DNA from 4 places in the Rhizobium sp. CB2179 genome. Region 1 is predicted to be linked to each of the others. Evidence: predicted binding sites of a transcription regulator. Region 1 holds the regulator's gene; each other region holds the start of a gene.
The links. Region 1 encodes LexA, which represses DNA repair genes until DNA is damaged. Its sites were predicted from a motif close to TGTTCNNNNTGTGTTCNG; they were not measured.
Positions count from the first base shown of each region.

Region 2: a site for LexA is predicted at 1,342-1,359, ahead of uvrA (excinuclease ABC subunit UvrA). Genes of this name have one in related genera too.
Region 3: a site for LexA is predicted at 2,461-2,478, ahead of AC244Q_RS01250 (ATP-dependent helicase). Genes of this name have one in related genera too.
Region 4: a site for LexA is predicted at 1,716-1,733, ahead of AC244Q_RS21540 (helicase-related protein). Genes of this name have one in related genera too.

Region 1 covers NZ_CM172781.1:1,739,447-1,743,420, reverse strand. Annotated here, with positions in the region: gene eno (phosphopyruvate hydratase) at 1-191, opposite strand, end outside; gene kdsA (3-deoxy-8-phosphooctulonate synthase) at 329-1,174, opposite strand; gene AC244Q_RS08785 (VOC family protein) at 1,171-2,067, opposite strand; gene lexA (transcriptional repressor LexA) at 2,266-2,985, shown strand; gene AC244Q_RS08775 (ComEC/Rec2 family competence protein) at 2,966-3,974, opposite strand, start outside.
Region 2 covers NZ_CM172781.1:1,876,766-1,880,739, reverse strand. Annotated here, with positions in the region: gene AC244Q_RS09475 (hypothetical protein) at 15-380, opposite strand; gene AC244Q_RS09470 (single-stranded DNA-binding protein) at 689-1,198, opposite strand; gene uvrA (excinuclease ABC subunit UvrA) at 1,481-3,974, shown strand, end outside.
Region 3 covers NZ_CM172781.1:252,598-256,571, reverse strand. Annotated here, with positions in the region: gene murA (UDP-N-acetylglucosamine 1-carboxyvinyltransferase) at 1-74, opposite strand, end outside; gene AC244Q_RS01280 (hypothetical protein) at 182-376, opposite strand; tRNA gene AC244Q_RS01275 (tRNA-Thr) at 530-604, shown strand; gene AC244Q_RS01270 (DUF982 domain-containing protein) at 863-1,105, shown strand; gene AC244Q_RS01265 (hypothetical protein) at 1,357-1,620, opposite strand; gene AC244Q_RS01260 (BON domain-containing protein) at 1,714-1,974, opposite strand; gene AC244Q_RS01255 (membrane protein) at 2,152-2,418, shown strand; gene AC244Q_RS01250 (ATP-dependent helicase) at 2,526-3,974, shown strand, end outside.
Region 4 covers NZ_CM172781.1:4,377,683-4,381,656, forward strand. Annotated here, with positions in the region: gene AC244Q_RS21540 (helicase-related protein) at 1-1,553, opposite strand, end outside; gene AC244Q_RS21545 (DUF3309 family protein) at 2,364-2,519, shown strand; gene AC244Q_RS21550 (YMGG-like glycine zipper-containing protein) at 2,547-2,804, shown strand; gene AC244Q_RS21555 (hypothetical protein) at 2,998-3,156, shown strand; gene phbB (beta-ketoacyl-ACP reductase) at 3,306-3,974, opposite strand, start outside.

The DNA of each region.
Region 1 (3,974 bases):
TCGACGCCCTTGCCCAGGTAGCGCTTGCCGCCGTCACGCAGTTCGACCGCCTCATGCGCGCCCGTCGAGGCGCCCGAGGGAACGGCCGCGCGGCCCATGCTGCCATCTTCGAGATAGACATCGACTTCGACGGTGGGGTTGCCACGGCTATCGAGAATCTCGCGGGCGATGATATCGGTGATTGCAGTCATGGGTTCTTCCTGCTCGGTGGGTGATAAATGGTTCGAAACCTGTCTTAGTCGAAGGCGTGCAAATTACAATGCTGCAATAGCCTTCGGACCAGCGTTCGGATGTGGCCTATAGCACGATCATGTCAGACTGTTGAACGTCAAGCCTTGGCGACCGCATCGAAGGCGAGCAGCTTTTCGAGAAGCCGCGGCATGTCCTTGAGATAGACCATGTTCGGGCCGTCGGAAGGGGCATTGTCGGGGTCCTGATGGGTTTCGACGAAGACGCCGGCAATACCGGCAGCCACTGCTGCCCGCGCCAGGGTTTCTACGAATTCCCGCTGACCGCCGGAGGAATCGCCCTGCCCGCCCGGCTGCGCTACGGAATGGGTCGCATCGAAGACAACGGGCGCACCCATCGCCGCCATGATCGGCAGCGAGCGCATGTCGGAAACCAGCGTATTGTAACCAAAGGAGGCGCCGCGCTCGCAAAGCAGCACGTTCGGATTGCCGCTGGCATTGAGCTTCTTCAGAACGTTCTTCATATCCCAGGGGGCCAGGAACTGGCCCTTCTTGACATTGACGACGCGGCCGGTCTTGGCGGCGGCGATGAGAAGGTCGGTCTGGCGGCAGAGGAAGGCCGGGATCTGCAGGACGTCGACGACCTTTGCCACCTCCGCGCATTGCTCGGCGGTATGAACGTCGGTCAGGACGGGAAAGCCGAACTCCTTTTTGAGGTCGGCAAAGACCTCCATGCCTTTTTCAATCCCGATACCGCGTTCGGCCGACAGCGAGGTGCGGTTCGCCTTGTCGAAGGAGCTCTTGTAAACGAGGCCGATGCCGAGCTTGCCGCAAAGCTCCTTCAGCGTGCCGGCGACCATGAAGGCGTGGTCGCGGCTCTCCATCTGGCAGGGACCGGCAATCAGCGACAGGCGGCCGGTATTGGAAAAGCTGACCTGGCCTTGGCCTTCGCCGATCCTGACTTCGGAATTCGTATCAGTGCTCATCGTGTTTCCTCGAAGGCGAAGAGCGTGCCCTGCCCGGGCGCGGGCTTCACCAGAATGCGATTGTTCTTGCGCGCGTATGTCACCCCGTTAGCAGCCAAATGCGCTTCTGTCACGGCAAGATCGGCGACAGCGAAGAGGATTGCCCGGCCGCGCAGGCCACGATCTGCGGATGAGCCGACGATGTCGAAATAGGCCTCCAACCCTTCCGCCGTCATCAGGCTGATTTTGGCATTCGACGCCGGGATATTGACGCCGAAACCGGTTTTCTCGACTGCCGATTGCACCACGGCGAGGCTGACGAAGGCAGCGAAGGCGGCAGCATCAGGCGCGCAAAGCGCTATCTCGACTATGCCGGTGACGCCATTGGCATGCGTCTCCAGCACGGCGCGGTCGGCCGGCAGCGGATTGACGCGCTCGACGGTAAATAGCAGGAGATCAGGCGCGCGCAGATCGCCGGCAAAAGCCAGCTTGAAGCCGGCAATCGTCTCAGAACCGTCCGGCATCGTCATCGGCCGGGTGAACTGCAGCATCTCGCCGGCGCTCGATCCGTTACCGACGAAATTCTGATGATCGATGCCGGCATCCTTGCTGCCAAAAGCCAGCCCCGAAAGCCCCTCCGCGCCGCAGCGGAAGCGGAAAGCCTGATTGCGGGCGGTGAAGACATTGCCTTGGCGCGCCGACGCCTCGCTCTCCTCGACGCTCGCAATCCCGAGCGGCTCCAGATAGGTCTTGTCAGCAAAGAAGACGCAGGCATTCTCCGTTCCGAAGGGATGGCGCGCATCGGGGGCAACGGTGAAGCCGAGCTTGCCGAGCCTCTCGCGCGCCAGATCGATATTGACGACCGGCAGCACGACATGATCCAGCGGGTGCGGTTTGGCGGAGTGCTCGTTCATGATATCCCTCCCTGACACGGCAAGAGATGTGCGACAGCGCTTCCCTCAACGCAAGACTTCTGTGCCAATCCGGCGAATGAAAATAAAAATCTCAACGAGTTGGCGCCAAGTTTTACGGAAATTTAGCTACTTGCGGAACACATATGGAACATATAGTGTCTGTTCTGGATTTGTTTCAATCACGAGGTCACAACGTCGATGCTCACGCGCAAACAACAGGAGCTTCTCCTTTTCATTCATGAGCGCATGAAGGAATCCGGCGTTCCGCCATCTTTCGACGAAATGAAGGATGCTCTGGACCTCGCCTCGAAGTCCGGGATTCATCGCCTGATTACAGCGCTCGAGGAGCGAGGCTTCATTCGCCGCCTACCGAACCGCGCCCGTGCGCTCGAGGTCATCAAGCTTCCGGAGGCCTACAGCCCCAGCATCCAGCCGCGGCGCGGCTTTTCGCCGAGCGTCATCGAAGGCAGCCTGGGCAAACCTCAGCCGGTCGCCGCCCCTGCTCCCGCAAAACCCGTCGCCGACAACGGCAACTCGGTTTCCGTGCCGGTCATGGGCAGAATCGCCGCCGGTGTGCCGATCTCGGCGATCCAGAACAACACCCACGACATCGCCGTTCCGGCCGACATGCTCGGTTCCGGTGAACATTATGCCCTGGAGGTCAAGGGCGATTCGATGATCGACGCCGGCATCTTCGACGGCGACACCGTGATCATCCGCAATGGCAGCACCGCAAGTCCTGGCGACATTGTTGTTGCACTCGTCGATGACGAAGAAGCGACACTCAAGCGCTTCCGCCGCAAGGGCGCCTCGATCGCACTGGAAGCGGCCAACCCGGCTTACGAGACCCGGATTTTCGGACCAGACCGTGTTAAGGTGCAGGGCAAACTCGTCGGCCTCATTCGCCGCTATCACTGACATCGGTTAGGCCGGATTCGGTAAAGCTGTTGCTGCGCCAGTCAAAGGCGCGATGGCGCATCCATGGTCGCGACAATGCGTCAAATGCGGTTGCCACCTCCAGGCCGGCGTCCGCGAAGCGCAACTCGATGGATCCGGTCCTGCGCAGCGTCTCGCCGGTGAAGAGCGTCGCACCTGAGCGGCAGCTGTTGAAACGCAGGCGGACCGACGTCACGATGATATCGGCCGCGTCGCATGCCGGGCCGAGATAGGCGGCATTGTCGATGACAGCAACCACACGACCATTGCCAAGCCTTGATGCGCACCAGGCCCTCTTGACGCAGGAAAAGCGGTTTGCTTCACCGGCCGCTGCGGCCGCCCGCATCGCTGTCCTCGCTTCGTTCTGCTGATCGCGGGAAAGCTTGACGCGGCGGTCTTCTCCTACCTGCGGGATAGCAGGACCATCCAGCATCTTCGGCGGATCATGTCTCGGCAGGACCAGGGCTCTCTGCCACTGGTCGAAGATGAAATCCGGTGGTCTTTCACGGTTGGAAGCCATTGCTGCCGCTTCGACCACCGCGACGAGACTGCCATCCTCCGAAATCACCAGATCCGGCGGCCGGGGAACCGGTAGAAGCAACAGGATGAGCGTTGCGACCGCGATGATTGATGTGCCGATATGGCGCAGCCGGGTGCGGAGCAGCGTCAGCAGCAGAAAGCCTGCGACGGCTATCGCGAAATACCAGGCGGGCAAGCGGCCGACGTCGATATTGCCATCCCAGCCGGACACCGTCTTTGCGACCGCGATCACCAGATCGAGGCCGAATCCGACGACCTTCCAAGCCCAAACATCCAGACCGAAAGGCATGAGTAGCATCGCCAGCAAGCCGGCCGGCATGATGATGAAGGAGATGATCGGCATTGTCGCGAGGTTTGCCGGCAGGCCATAGGCGGTCAGGCGATGAAAATGCTCGATCGAAAACAACGCGGTGGAAAAACCACCGATCAGC
Region 2 (3,974 bases), 140 kb from region 1:
GAGCGCCTTTCAATCTAAACTGCGAGAAGTGCGAACGCCTCATTCGGCGTTTCAGGAACCTGCTCCATAGTCAAAGCGCGCACGATAGCTCTCGTCAACTCGCGAAAAATATCTATCGACGAACCTATGTCCGAATGTGCCATTCGATCAAAGGAGAGAATTCCAAAACTAGGTAATGCAGCCTCACCAAGATCCTCTATCCCCTTGAACAGGCCCGGCATGTATTCCGCGGCAAATCCGGTAAGCACTTTGTGGTGACTTGGAGCAAGTGATAGGGACCACCTCTCTCCCTTGGTACGTTCAATCGGGACATTCACCTGCAGACCTTGCGTTTTAGTGGACTTATCCAGGGTAACTGACAGCAGACCATGTACAGTCATGCCTCCAACCGGCCGAGCTATTTCCGCAGCCACGTTCGTCCGATGAGGAGTGCCTTCTCCGCTGGCGAAAACTTTACTCTCCCACAGACGGCATCGAGTTGAATCCATCGACGGCGGTGACTCGTCCAACCAAAGTCGGAGGCGCGTACCGGAAGCTCTATTAAAGATGTGGCAGCTCATTCAGAATTCCCCAAATTCCGGCCGATGTGGTCTGAATCATCTGCCGCGAAATCAAAGAAAAAGAGCATGACGCCATCCAAGGCATCATGCTCTCTCACGTCTCTCACCAAGCCAGGAAAGGCTATCGATCAGAACGGGATATCGTCGTCGAGATCCCGCGAGAAGTTGCCGCCGCCGCCACCGCCGCGGCTCGGCGATGAAGCGGGAGCCGGGGCGCCGTAATCGTCGCCATAATCGTTGCCGCCGGCGCCACTGCCACGGCCGCCGCTCGCGCCGCCGCCTTCACCGCGGCCGTCGAGCATCGTCAGCGTCGAACCGAAACCCTGCAGCACCACTTCCGTGCTGTAGCGATCCTGGCCCTGCTGGTCCTGCCATTTGCGGGTCTGCAGCTGGCCTTCGATATAGAGCTTGGCGCCCTTTTTCACATATTGCTCGACGACCTTGCAGAGGCCCTCGTTGAAGACGACGACAGTGTGCCATTCGGTCTTCTCACGGCGCTCGCCGGAATTGCGATCGCGCCACGTCTCCGAGGTCGCGATACGAAGATTGGCGATCGGCCGGCCATCCTGAGTGCGGCGGATTTCGGGGTCCGCACCGACGTTTCCAATCAGAATTACCTTATTCACACTACCAGCCATGCTTCTCACCCTGCCTGCCGCCCTGCCCGGCGGCGTTTAATCGATCGGCGCACCTTAAACCATCACGGACCGCCGATGCGCATGGGCGGCATTTAATCCACATCTTTATCCATCAGAAAGCCGCATGCATCCATCAGGAATTTTGTTCTTTCTTTGTTCTAATTTATCCGTATGATCCTGTCAACAGAATCGAAAACCTTGACCGTAGTGGACATTCAGCCTCGACTCGCCCGTTGGCATCACTAAATAAGGGCTGTCATCCAGAAAACCAAAGCAGAGACGATGAGCGAACTGAAGACGATCTCCATCCGCGGCGCGCGCGAGCATAATCTGAAGAGCATCGATCTCGATCTGCCGCGTAACAAGCTGATCGTCATGACCGGGCTTTCGGGTTCCGGCAAATCCTCGCTCGCCTTCGACACGATCTATGCCGAGGGCCAGCGGCGTTATGTCGAGAGCCTGTCGGCCTATGCCCGGCAGTTCCTCGAAATGATGCAGAAGCCCGACGTCGACCAGATCGACGGGCTGTCGCCGGCGATCTCGATCGAGCAGAAGACCACGTCGCGCAATCCGCGCTCGACGGTCGGCACCGTCACCGAGATCTACGACTACATGCGCCTGCTCTTTGCCCGCGTCGGCGTTCCATATTCGCCGGCGACCGGCCTACCGATCGAGAGCCAGACCGTCAGCCAGATGGTCGACCGCATTCTCGATTTCGGCGAGGGCACCCGTCTTTATATTCTTGCGCCGCTCGTGCGCGGGCGCAAAGGCGAATACAAAAAAGAACTGGCCGAGCTGATGAAGAAGGGCTTCCAGCGCGTCAAGGTCGACGGCCAGTTCTATGAGATCGCTGAAGCGCCGGTGCTCGACAAGAAATATAAGCACGATATCGACGTGGTGGTCGACCGCATCGTCGTGCGCTCGGATGTCTCGGCGCGGCTGGCCGACAGTCTGGAGACTTGCCTGAAACTCGCCGACGGGCTGGCGGTCGCCGAATTCGCCGACAAGCCGCTGCCGCTGGAAGAGACGTCGGCCGGCGGCTCGGCCAACAAGTCGCTGAACGAGACACATGAGCGCGTGCTGTTTTCGGAAAAATTCGCTTGCCCGGTCTCCGGCTTCACCATTCCCGAGATCGAACCCAGGCTGTTCTCCTTCAACAACCCGTTCGGCGCCTGCCCGACCTGTGACGGCCTCGGCGCCCAGCAGAAGATCGATCCGGATCTGATCGTGCCCGAGCCCGAGCGGACGCTGCGCGACGGGGCGATCGCGCCCTGGGCCAAGTCGACCTCGCCCTACTACAATCAGACGCTGGAAGCGCTCGGCAAACATTACGGCTTCAAGCTCGGCACCCGCTGGAACGATCTCACCGACGAGGCCAAAGACGTCATCCTCAACGGAACCAACGACAAGATCGAATTCCACTACGCCGACGGCGCCCGCTCCTATACGACGCAGAAGAATTTCGAGGGCATCATCACCAATCTCGAGCGCCGCTGGAAGGAGACCGACTCCGCTTGGGCGCGCGAAGATATCGAACGCTTCATGTCGGCGGCCCCCTGCCCTTCCTGCAACGGCTTCCGCCTGAAGCCGGAGGCCTTGGCGGTGAAGATCGACACGCTGCATATCGGCGAAGTGACTGGTATGTCGATCCGTGTTGCCCGCGATTGGTTCGAGACGCTGCCGGCAAGCTTCAACGCCAAGCAGAACGAGATTGCCGTGCGCATCCTCAAGGAAATCCGCGACCGGCTGCGCTTCCTCAATGATGTCGGCCTGGAATATCTCAGCCTGTCGCGCAATTCCGGCACGCTGTCGGGCGGCGAAAGCCAGCGCATCCGGCTTGCCTCGCAGATCGGCTCCGGGCTGACGGGCGTGCTCTATGTGCTCGACGAGCCGTCGATCGGCTTGCATCAGCGTGACAATGCCCGGCTGCTCGACACGCTGAAGCACCTGCGCGACATCGGCAACACCGTCATTGTCGTGGAACATGACGAGGATGCGATCATGACGGCCGACGACGTGGTCGATATCGGCCCGGCGGCCGGCATTCACGGCGGTCAGGTCATTGCCCATGGTACGCCGCAGGACATCATGGACAGTCCGAACTCGCTGACCGGTAAATATCTCTCCGGCGAACTTGGCGTTCCCGTTCCCGACGAGCGCCGCAAGCCGAAGAAGGGCCGCGAGATCAAGGTGGTCGGGGCGCGCGGCAACAATCTGAAGAATGTCACGGCGTCGATCCCGCTCGGCGTGTTCACGGCGGTGACCGGCGTTTCCGGCGGCGGCAAATCCACCTTCCTGATCGAGACGCTTTATAAATCGGCGGCACGCCGCGTCATGGGCGCACGTGAAAACCCGGCCGATCACGATCGCATCGACGGCTTCGAGCATATCGACAAGGTGATCGACATCGACCAGTCGCCGATCGGCCGTACGCCGCGCTCGAACCCGGCGACCTATACCGGCGCCTTCACGCCGATCCGCGACTGGTTCGCCGGCCTGCCGGAGGCAAAGGCGCGCGGCTACCAGCCGGGCCGCTTCTCGTTCAACGTCAAAGGCGGACGCTGCGAGGCCTGCCAGGGCGACGGCGTCATCAAGATCGAGATGCACTTCCTGCCCGATGTCTACGTCACTTGCGATGTCTGCCACGGCAAGCGCTATAACAGAGAGACGCTCGATGTCACCTTCAAGCAGAAGTCGATCGCCGAGGTGCTCGACATGACGGTGGAAGAAGGCGTCGATTTCTTTGCGGCGGTGCCTGCGGTGCGCGACAAGCTGC
Region 3 (3,974 bases), 1.5 Mb from region 1:
GCGGCATTCTTGGCGCCGGAAATCGGAATGATGCCATTCAGCTCATTACCGCCGACGATTCTGATACGATCCATGTGCGCTTACGGGCCGAGCCCGCCTTTCCTGAAAGTTCTGCCTTGGAATAAGGAGTGAGGTGTTTAGGGGATTTCTCGACACGCTTCAATTCGCGACGGACGGAACATTACGATTCGTCCATTTTTGCGGCGGGCAGCCCATTTGTTTCGTCGGCCTGGCCCGAACGGCGGGCGCGGACCTGCTGTTTGCGTCGCCCCAGATTTTCCCTGAGCTTTTCGGCGGCGCGCTCGCGGCGCAGTTTCGCCTGTGCCTCGATCGCCTGTTTGCGGCTCTGCTGGCCGGTTTCGGTCTTTTCGTTCATGCGACAGGATTAGCCGAATTCGCGCCAATCCAAAAGGCCCTTTGCCTCAATCCATACGAAGTTGGAATTTGCGGCTTGCGCTTGCCGCCAAGCTGTGGCAATAGCCCCCCGTTCTCGCGATTGAGCCACACGGCTCGCACGGGTCCTGGTCCTGCTGCCGTAGCTCAGTGGTAGAGCACACCCTTGGTAAGGGTGAGGTCGGTGGTTCAATCCCACTCGGCAGCACCAGTTTTTTTTAAAGACAGTCAATCTCGACTCCCCACCCTTCCCGGCGAAAACACCTCATAAGTTGGCGTTTCTCATCAACTGCCGTCCATAGGCTTTCCTGTCATGGGTCGAGGCGAAACCATTCGTGGCGGCATCAGCGACGATCCGCCCATTGCTGACGGTGAAAATCTCGCTAGAGTATTAACTATCGCAAAGTCTCCCCGGAGGAACTGGGAGATGCTGCACTTCGTTTCTGTCGAAAATCGTGGAGGAGCGTCGATGGCAACTGAAAGATGGAACAGCCCGGTCAAGGTTGGTTTCGAAGGTGCGGATGCGCGAACGGTCAATGGGCCGTTCGATGCGCTGAAGTGCCTGGCGGATCTGTGGCCGAGTATGCGCGGGCTTCGTTATATCAAGGCCCGCAGCGCCTGCCGGGCGGCGCTCGATGGGCGCAAGAGCGTGGAAGAAGCAAGAGCCGAGTTCCTGGCGGCCGCCGAAGAGGCGAAGCTGAAGCTGCATTAGCAGTTCGACAAGGAATTTTCGGGCGATTTCGCCTTCTGGGCGCGCAAGCGTGCCGGAACGGGACGATGCTTTAATTTTGGGCTTTAATTTTGGTTTAACCCTGCAACAAGTGCGTGCCGGGTTTCGGTGCAAAGGGCGTTGCGCCTGGTACGGGTGCTTCAATAGAAGACGCCCAGCCATCATGATGATGGTTAGAGGCTCGTCACCTCTGCGGAAACGCAGGCGAGCCTCGTCCGAGCAAAGCGGATGCCTCAGCAGTCCGCGCCGCCCTCATTCTCGACCTCGACATAACCGACGCCAATGATCGTGCCGTCCGCCGCGCGGATGAAGGAGGGGAGATAGTGGGGCTCTACCGGTGTGCAGGCGACGGCACCGGTATATTCGTTGAGGGCGATCTGGTCCTTCGGCAAAGCGGAATAATTCGTGCCGGTTTCCAGCGAACCATGGGCGGAGCCGGCAACGACACCGCAACCCACTATCAAGGTCGTTGCCCAGAGGCGAGGAAGCAACTGCATGAGAGTCTCCAGCGTTTAGGTCCGGCCTTTCAACACGCGAGAGAGCATTTTGGTTCCCTTCATGCCTCGCAAAGACATGCGCGTCCGAGCCGGCTAGCGTCGCAGCAAGCGAGCACGCACATAGCCCCGGCCGACGACGCCCTCGGCGATCTCGATCGCCCGCTCGACATCGCCCCGCCGGCGCACGAAACCTTCCAGGATGACATAGGAGCCCGATATGCTGACGGTGATTTCGCCGGCTTCGATATCGGCGGCGGCATGAAGGGCGCTCTCCACCGAGGCCCGCGTCGCCGCATCGCTGTGGCCCTGCCGGCCGGGCTCGCCATGCCCCATGAATGCTGGAAAGCCGAGCACCGTGAACGTTTCCTAATGTAGGTTGATGTCTGTTAACGCCGCTGCGACGCATTCGTTGCGTCCCCCGGAAAAGAAGAGCCTGCTCGACAGCGATACCTGCGCGGCGGCATGGACGGCCCTTGGCGAAAGGCGCCGCGGTTTCCATATCTGGCGGCAGTCGAAAGAGGGATGATGACGATGAAAGCGCTTCTGCCCGCCTTGTTTGCCGGGGCATTGCTTGCCGGATGCTCCTCGGCAGATACGCCGGCGCTGGAACCCATTCCCGGCAGCATTACCTATGGCGGCCAGCCGCGAACGAAGCTCAGCAAGTCGCCGGTCGGCAGCGCCGTCTACAACCAGTTCTACAACGGGACGGGCCAGCGCGTGGAGGAAACTTATATCCTTCAGCCCGACCGCAGTCTGAAGCTGGTGCGGCGCGAGATCGGCCCCGATTTCCCCGACTGAGATGTTGCTCGCGCGCCAGATCGCTTGACAGGGACGGCAATCGCGAACATTCAAGGAACATCTAATCTTTCCCCAGTGATTCTGCGGGAGCCCGACCGGACGGCTGGATGTATCTCGAAAAGCTCAATCCGCAGCAGCGCATGGCCGTCGAGCACGGCACGCTCATCGACGGCAGCCATATTGCCGGGCCGCTGCTGGTCATTGCCGGCGCCGGCTCCGGCAAGACGAATACGCTGGCGCATCGGGTCGCCCATCTGATCGTCAAAGGCGCCGATCCCCGCCGCATCCTGCTGATGACCTTTTCGCGCCGGGCAGCCGCCGAGATGGCGCGGCGCGTCGAGCGCATCTGCCGCGACGTGCTTGGTTCGAATGCCGGCGTCATGGCGGACGCGCTTTCCTGGTCCGGCACCTTCCACGGCATCGGCGCCCGGTTGTTGCGCGATTATGCGGAGCAGATCGGTCTCGATCCTGGGTTTACCATCCACGACCGCGAAGACAGTGCCGATCTGATGAACCTGATCCGGCACGACCTCGGCTTCTCGAAGACGGAAAGCCGCTTTCCCACAAAGGGCACGTGCCTTGCCATCTATTCCAGGGCGGTGAATTCGGAAACCGCGCTCGACCTCGTGTTGCGCGACGTCTTTCCCTGGTGCGCGACGTGGGAGAAACAGCTGCGCGAACTATTCGCCTGTTATGTCCAGGCCAAGCAGAGCCAGAACGTGCTCGATTACGACGATCTGCTGCTCTACTGGGCGCAGATGGTCGGCGAAGCGATGATTGCCGAGGATATCGGCAGCCGCTTCGACCATGTGCTGGTCGACGAATATCAGGACACCAACCGGCTGCAGGCCTCGATCCTGCTGGCGCTGAAGCCCCAAGGCCAGGGGCTGACCGTCGTCGGCGACGACGCACAGTCGATCTATTCCTTCCGCGCCGCGACGGTGCGCAATATCCTCGATTTTCCCGCCGCCTTCAGCCCGGCCGCCAATATCGTCACGCTCGACCGCAACTACCGCTCGACGCAGCCGATCCTCGCCGCCGCCAACGCCGTCATCGATCTCGCCTCGGAGCGCTTCACCAAGAACCTCTGGACCGAGCGGCAATCGTCCGAGCGGCCGCGCCTGGTCACTGTGCGCGACGAGGCCGAGCAGGCGCGGTATATCACCGACATGGTGCTCGATAACCGCGAGGAAGGCCTCACGCTCAAGCAGCAGGCCGTGCTCTTTCGCGCCTCGCATCACAGCGGGCCGCTGGAGGTCGAGCTGACCCGGCGCAACATTCCTTTCGTCAAGTTCGGCGGGCTGAAGTTTCTCGACAGCGCGCATGTGAAGGACATGCTGGCCGCCCTTCGCTTCGCGCAGAACCCGCGCGACCGGGTGGCGGGCTTCCGGCTGATGCAGATCCTGCCGGGCGTCGGCCCGTCGACGGCACAGAAGACGCTCGACCTGATGGCCGAGGATGCCAGCCCGATTACTGCTCTTGGCGCCATGCCGGCACCGCCGCGCTCCGGCGACGACTGGACAATGTTCGTTGCGATGCTGCAGGAGCTGAAGACC
Region 4 (3,974 bases), 2.3 Mb from region 1:
GTGAAACGGAACCCGCTCAATTGCCCTACATGATGTCCTTCAACGAAGACATCACCATTCACACTGATTTCAGCTTCCAGCATCGCATTCTCTCTCAGGCGCTTCATGAGCACAGATGTCCTGCGATCAACAAAGCGTTTCGTCAACCTTTCATGTAACGCGTCGGACAATCGATCTTCGATTTCCCGCGTCTTTTCCTGCCAGTGTGTCGGATCGGCAAGCCAACCGGGCCGATTCGAAACGTAGGTCCAGGTCCTTATCTGCGCGATTCGCGCCGAAAGCGTGTCAATTTCCCCATCTGTTCGATCGGAGCGATGAACCTGCTCCGCAAGAAACTGCTCATTCACCGTGCCATAGCGGACAAGATCGGAAAAGAGGGTCGCGATAAGATCGGCATGTTGTGCTGGGGTGATACGCCGATAATCGGGAAGCGCGCAAGCCTCCCAGAGTTTTTCGACGCGCGCCGGCCTGTCGGCGAGATCGATGACCTCGGGATAGCGCGAAAGCTGTTCCAGCGCCTGCTGGTCGACCGCAGGCAGCGCCCGCGTCAGCCCCGGCACGCGCGGTCCCACCTCAAGGCTGGCGCGCAGCGATGCGATTGAGGAGAAGTCCATCTCCGTCGTCCGCCACTGCAAAACCTTGACGTTGTCGAATTCGTGCCCCTCGATGCGCTGCACCAGTTCGTCGTCGAAGGGCGAGACCTGTCCGGTGACGCCGAAGGTCCCGTCCCGCACATGCCGCCCGGCGCGCCCGGCGACCTGGCCGAGTTCGCCTGGATTGAGATTGCGGAACTGGTAACCGTCGAACTTCCGGTCCTGGGCAAAGGCGACGTGATCGACATCGAGGTTGAGGCCCATGCCGATCGCATCGGTCGCCACCAGATATTCGACGTCGCCCGCCTGATAAAGCGCCACCTGCGCATTGCGGGTGCGCGGGCTGAGCGCGCCGAGCACCACCGCCGCGCCGCCGCGCTGCCGGCGGATGAGCTCGGCGATGGCATAGACCTCGTCGGCAGAGAAGGCGACGATGGCCGAGCGCTGCGGCAGCCGGGTGATCTTCTTCTGCCCGGCATAGAAAAGATGCGAAAGCCGCGGCCGCTCGACGATAGTGATGCCGGGCAGGAGCTGCTGCAGGATCGGCCGCATCGTCGCCGCGCCGAGCAGCAGCGTTTCCTCGCGGCCGCGCAGATGCAGGATACGGTCGGTGAAGATATGGCCACGCTCGAGATCGCCGGCGAGCTGCACCTCGTCGATCGCGACGAAGGCGGCCCTGGTCTCGCGCGGCATCGCTTCGACAGTGCAGACGGAAAAACGCGCATTGGGCGGCGAAATCTTTTCCTCGCCGGTGACCAGCGCCACATTCTGTGCGCCGACCTTCTCCACCACCCGCGTATAGACCTCGCGCGCCAGCAGCCGGAGCGGCAGGCCGATCACGCCCGTCCCGTGCGCAACCATGCGCTCGATGGCATAATGGGTCTTGCCGGTATTGGTCGGTCCGAGCACCGCGGTCACACCGCGCCCACTCAGAATCATCGGCTGCGAAATCAGAGTCATGAGTCCATGCAAATGAGGCGGGGTGGCCCCAGAAAATCTCGACTCCTCGATGGAAGCTGGACAACACATGGACAGCTGCCGTCGCAAACGCAAGGGCAGATTTCAAAATGCCTCGGGGATTACGACCTTTGCGAGTCCTGCGGAACGCCCGAATTTCCGATTCGGAACAGCGCAAGAACGAATCAGCGACGAATCGATGACTCTCGCTGATTCAGCTTTTGTTCACGGCTAAGTATTGATTTTGAATCACTTTTTCCCACTAGATGCTGAATCGCGAGACTCTCTCCTGTTCGCACTTTCGCCGTCGTGAGCGACAATCTTCGCCCGATTTTGAACAGGCAAAAATCCGCCCGAAATTAACCTCTCGACCAAAGCCTGAACGAATCGGAGACGAATCGCTCACTCCATCGTTTTCGCCTTTCGTTCACGGCCACATCTGGTAGCGCTATCAGGCCCCGGCACTAGACGCGGATCAGCGGCAGAGCCCTTCGTCCCGCTCCGCCGCACCAAAATTAATCTTTTTGGGAGCCGGATTCAGACGGCGTTAAGTCGGGGACGGCCAATTGTGGCGCGCCGATCAAAAACGGAACGAATCGCTGACGAATCGGCGACATCGCGATTTTCCCGCTTTGTTCACCGCAACATATTGTATTTAAATGTCTTTTTAACCATAGCGGCAATTTTCGGAAATGACGGAAATTAAACCGTGAATCAGGCTTCGTCACATTTCCAGAGCTTAACCGGGAACAAAAATCGCCAATACGTGTTTCTAGTCCATCCAAATTGCGGATGAAATGAAGGAAACACACCATGCTTGGCACGATACTACTTGTTATCCTCATTCTGCTCTTGATCGGAGCCTTGCCGAATTGGGGTTATAGCCGTGGCTGGGGCTATGGACCTTCTGGCGGTTTGGGGCTAGTTCTCGTGATTATCATTATCCTTGTACTAATGGGCCGCGTCTAAAGGCCAACTAACCTGGGGAGTTACGACATGATGAAGAAGATTGTTCTTATTGGTGCGCTCGTCGGCGCGCTCGCATCCTGCACAGCGACCGAGCAAGGCACGGCGATCGGCGCCGGCACCGGCGCGGTTATCGGCGGTGTCGTCACCAACAGCTGGGGTGGTGCCGCCGTCGGCGCCGTTGCCGGCGGCCTGACCGGCGCTCTGATCGGCCAGTCGGTCGAACGCCGCGGCTACTGCGTCTATCGCGACCGCTACGGCCGCCGCTACGAGGCTCGTTGCCGCTAATCGGCACAAGCATATCGGACTCCCAACGGGCGCTTCGGCGCCCGTTTTCTTTGCCGGTCGTATCCGTCAACGAGACGTTGACAATCGGTTGCTAAAGTCAAGTCTAGCGCCGCCCAACAGGCAGGCACATATTTCCTTCACGAGCGCAATGAGCAGGCCGAGCCGCCCGGCGCACCGGAAAAGGAACGCTTCCATGATCCAGATTTTGCTGAATTCCTTCGTCGCCGTTCTCATCGTGTCGGCTTTCCTGACGACCGCAATATCAGCCCTCAGCACCGATGCTCTTTCGCCGCGCAAAGTGCCGGCCAGAGTTCGGCCACAGCGACGTCCGAACACAGACCGTCGCTCTTGATCTTCCCGAAACAGCGCCACTAAACCGGCCACAAGATCGCGCCAGCATCACACAGAGAAGACACGCCATAAACAGCGATGGCGCGATCCTGCCGGACGCGCCATCGCTTTGAATCTAAATTCCTACTGTCGATGTGAAAACAGAAATGCCTAGGCGAAGAACTGTCCGCCATTGGCCGTCAGCGTCGAACCGGTGATGAAGCCGGCATCGTCGGAGACGAGGAAGGTGACGCAGCGCGCGATCTCTTCCGGTTCGCCGAGCCGACCGACGGGGATCTGCGGAATGATACGTTCGTTCAGCACCTTCTCCGGCACGGCAAGCACCATTTCCGTTCCGATGTAACCGGGGCAAATGGCGTTGACGGTGATGTTCTTGTTCGCCCCCTCCTGAGCCAGCGCCTTGGTAAAACCGAGATCGCCCGCCTTGGCCGCCGAATAATTCACCTGGCCCATCTGGCCCTTTTGCCCGTTGATCGACGAGATATTGACGATACGACCGAAGCTGCGGTCGCGCATACCGGTCCAGACCTGATGCGTCATGTTGAACAGGCCGGTGAGGTTGGTATTGATCACCTCGTGCCACTGCTGCTGCGTCATCTTGTGGAACATCGCGTCGCGCGTGATGCCGGCATTGTTGACGAGGATTTCGACAGGCCCGATCTCGCTTTCGATCCTGGCAATTCCCTCGCCGCAGGCGAGGTAATCCGAAACATCCCATTTGAACACCGGAACGCCGGTGACATCATGGAAGGCTTTGGCCTTCTCGTCGTTGCCGGCATAGCTGGCCGCGACCCTGTATCCGGCATTTTTCAGTGCCAT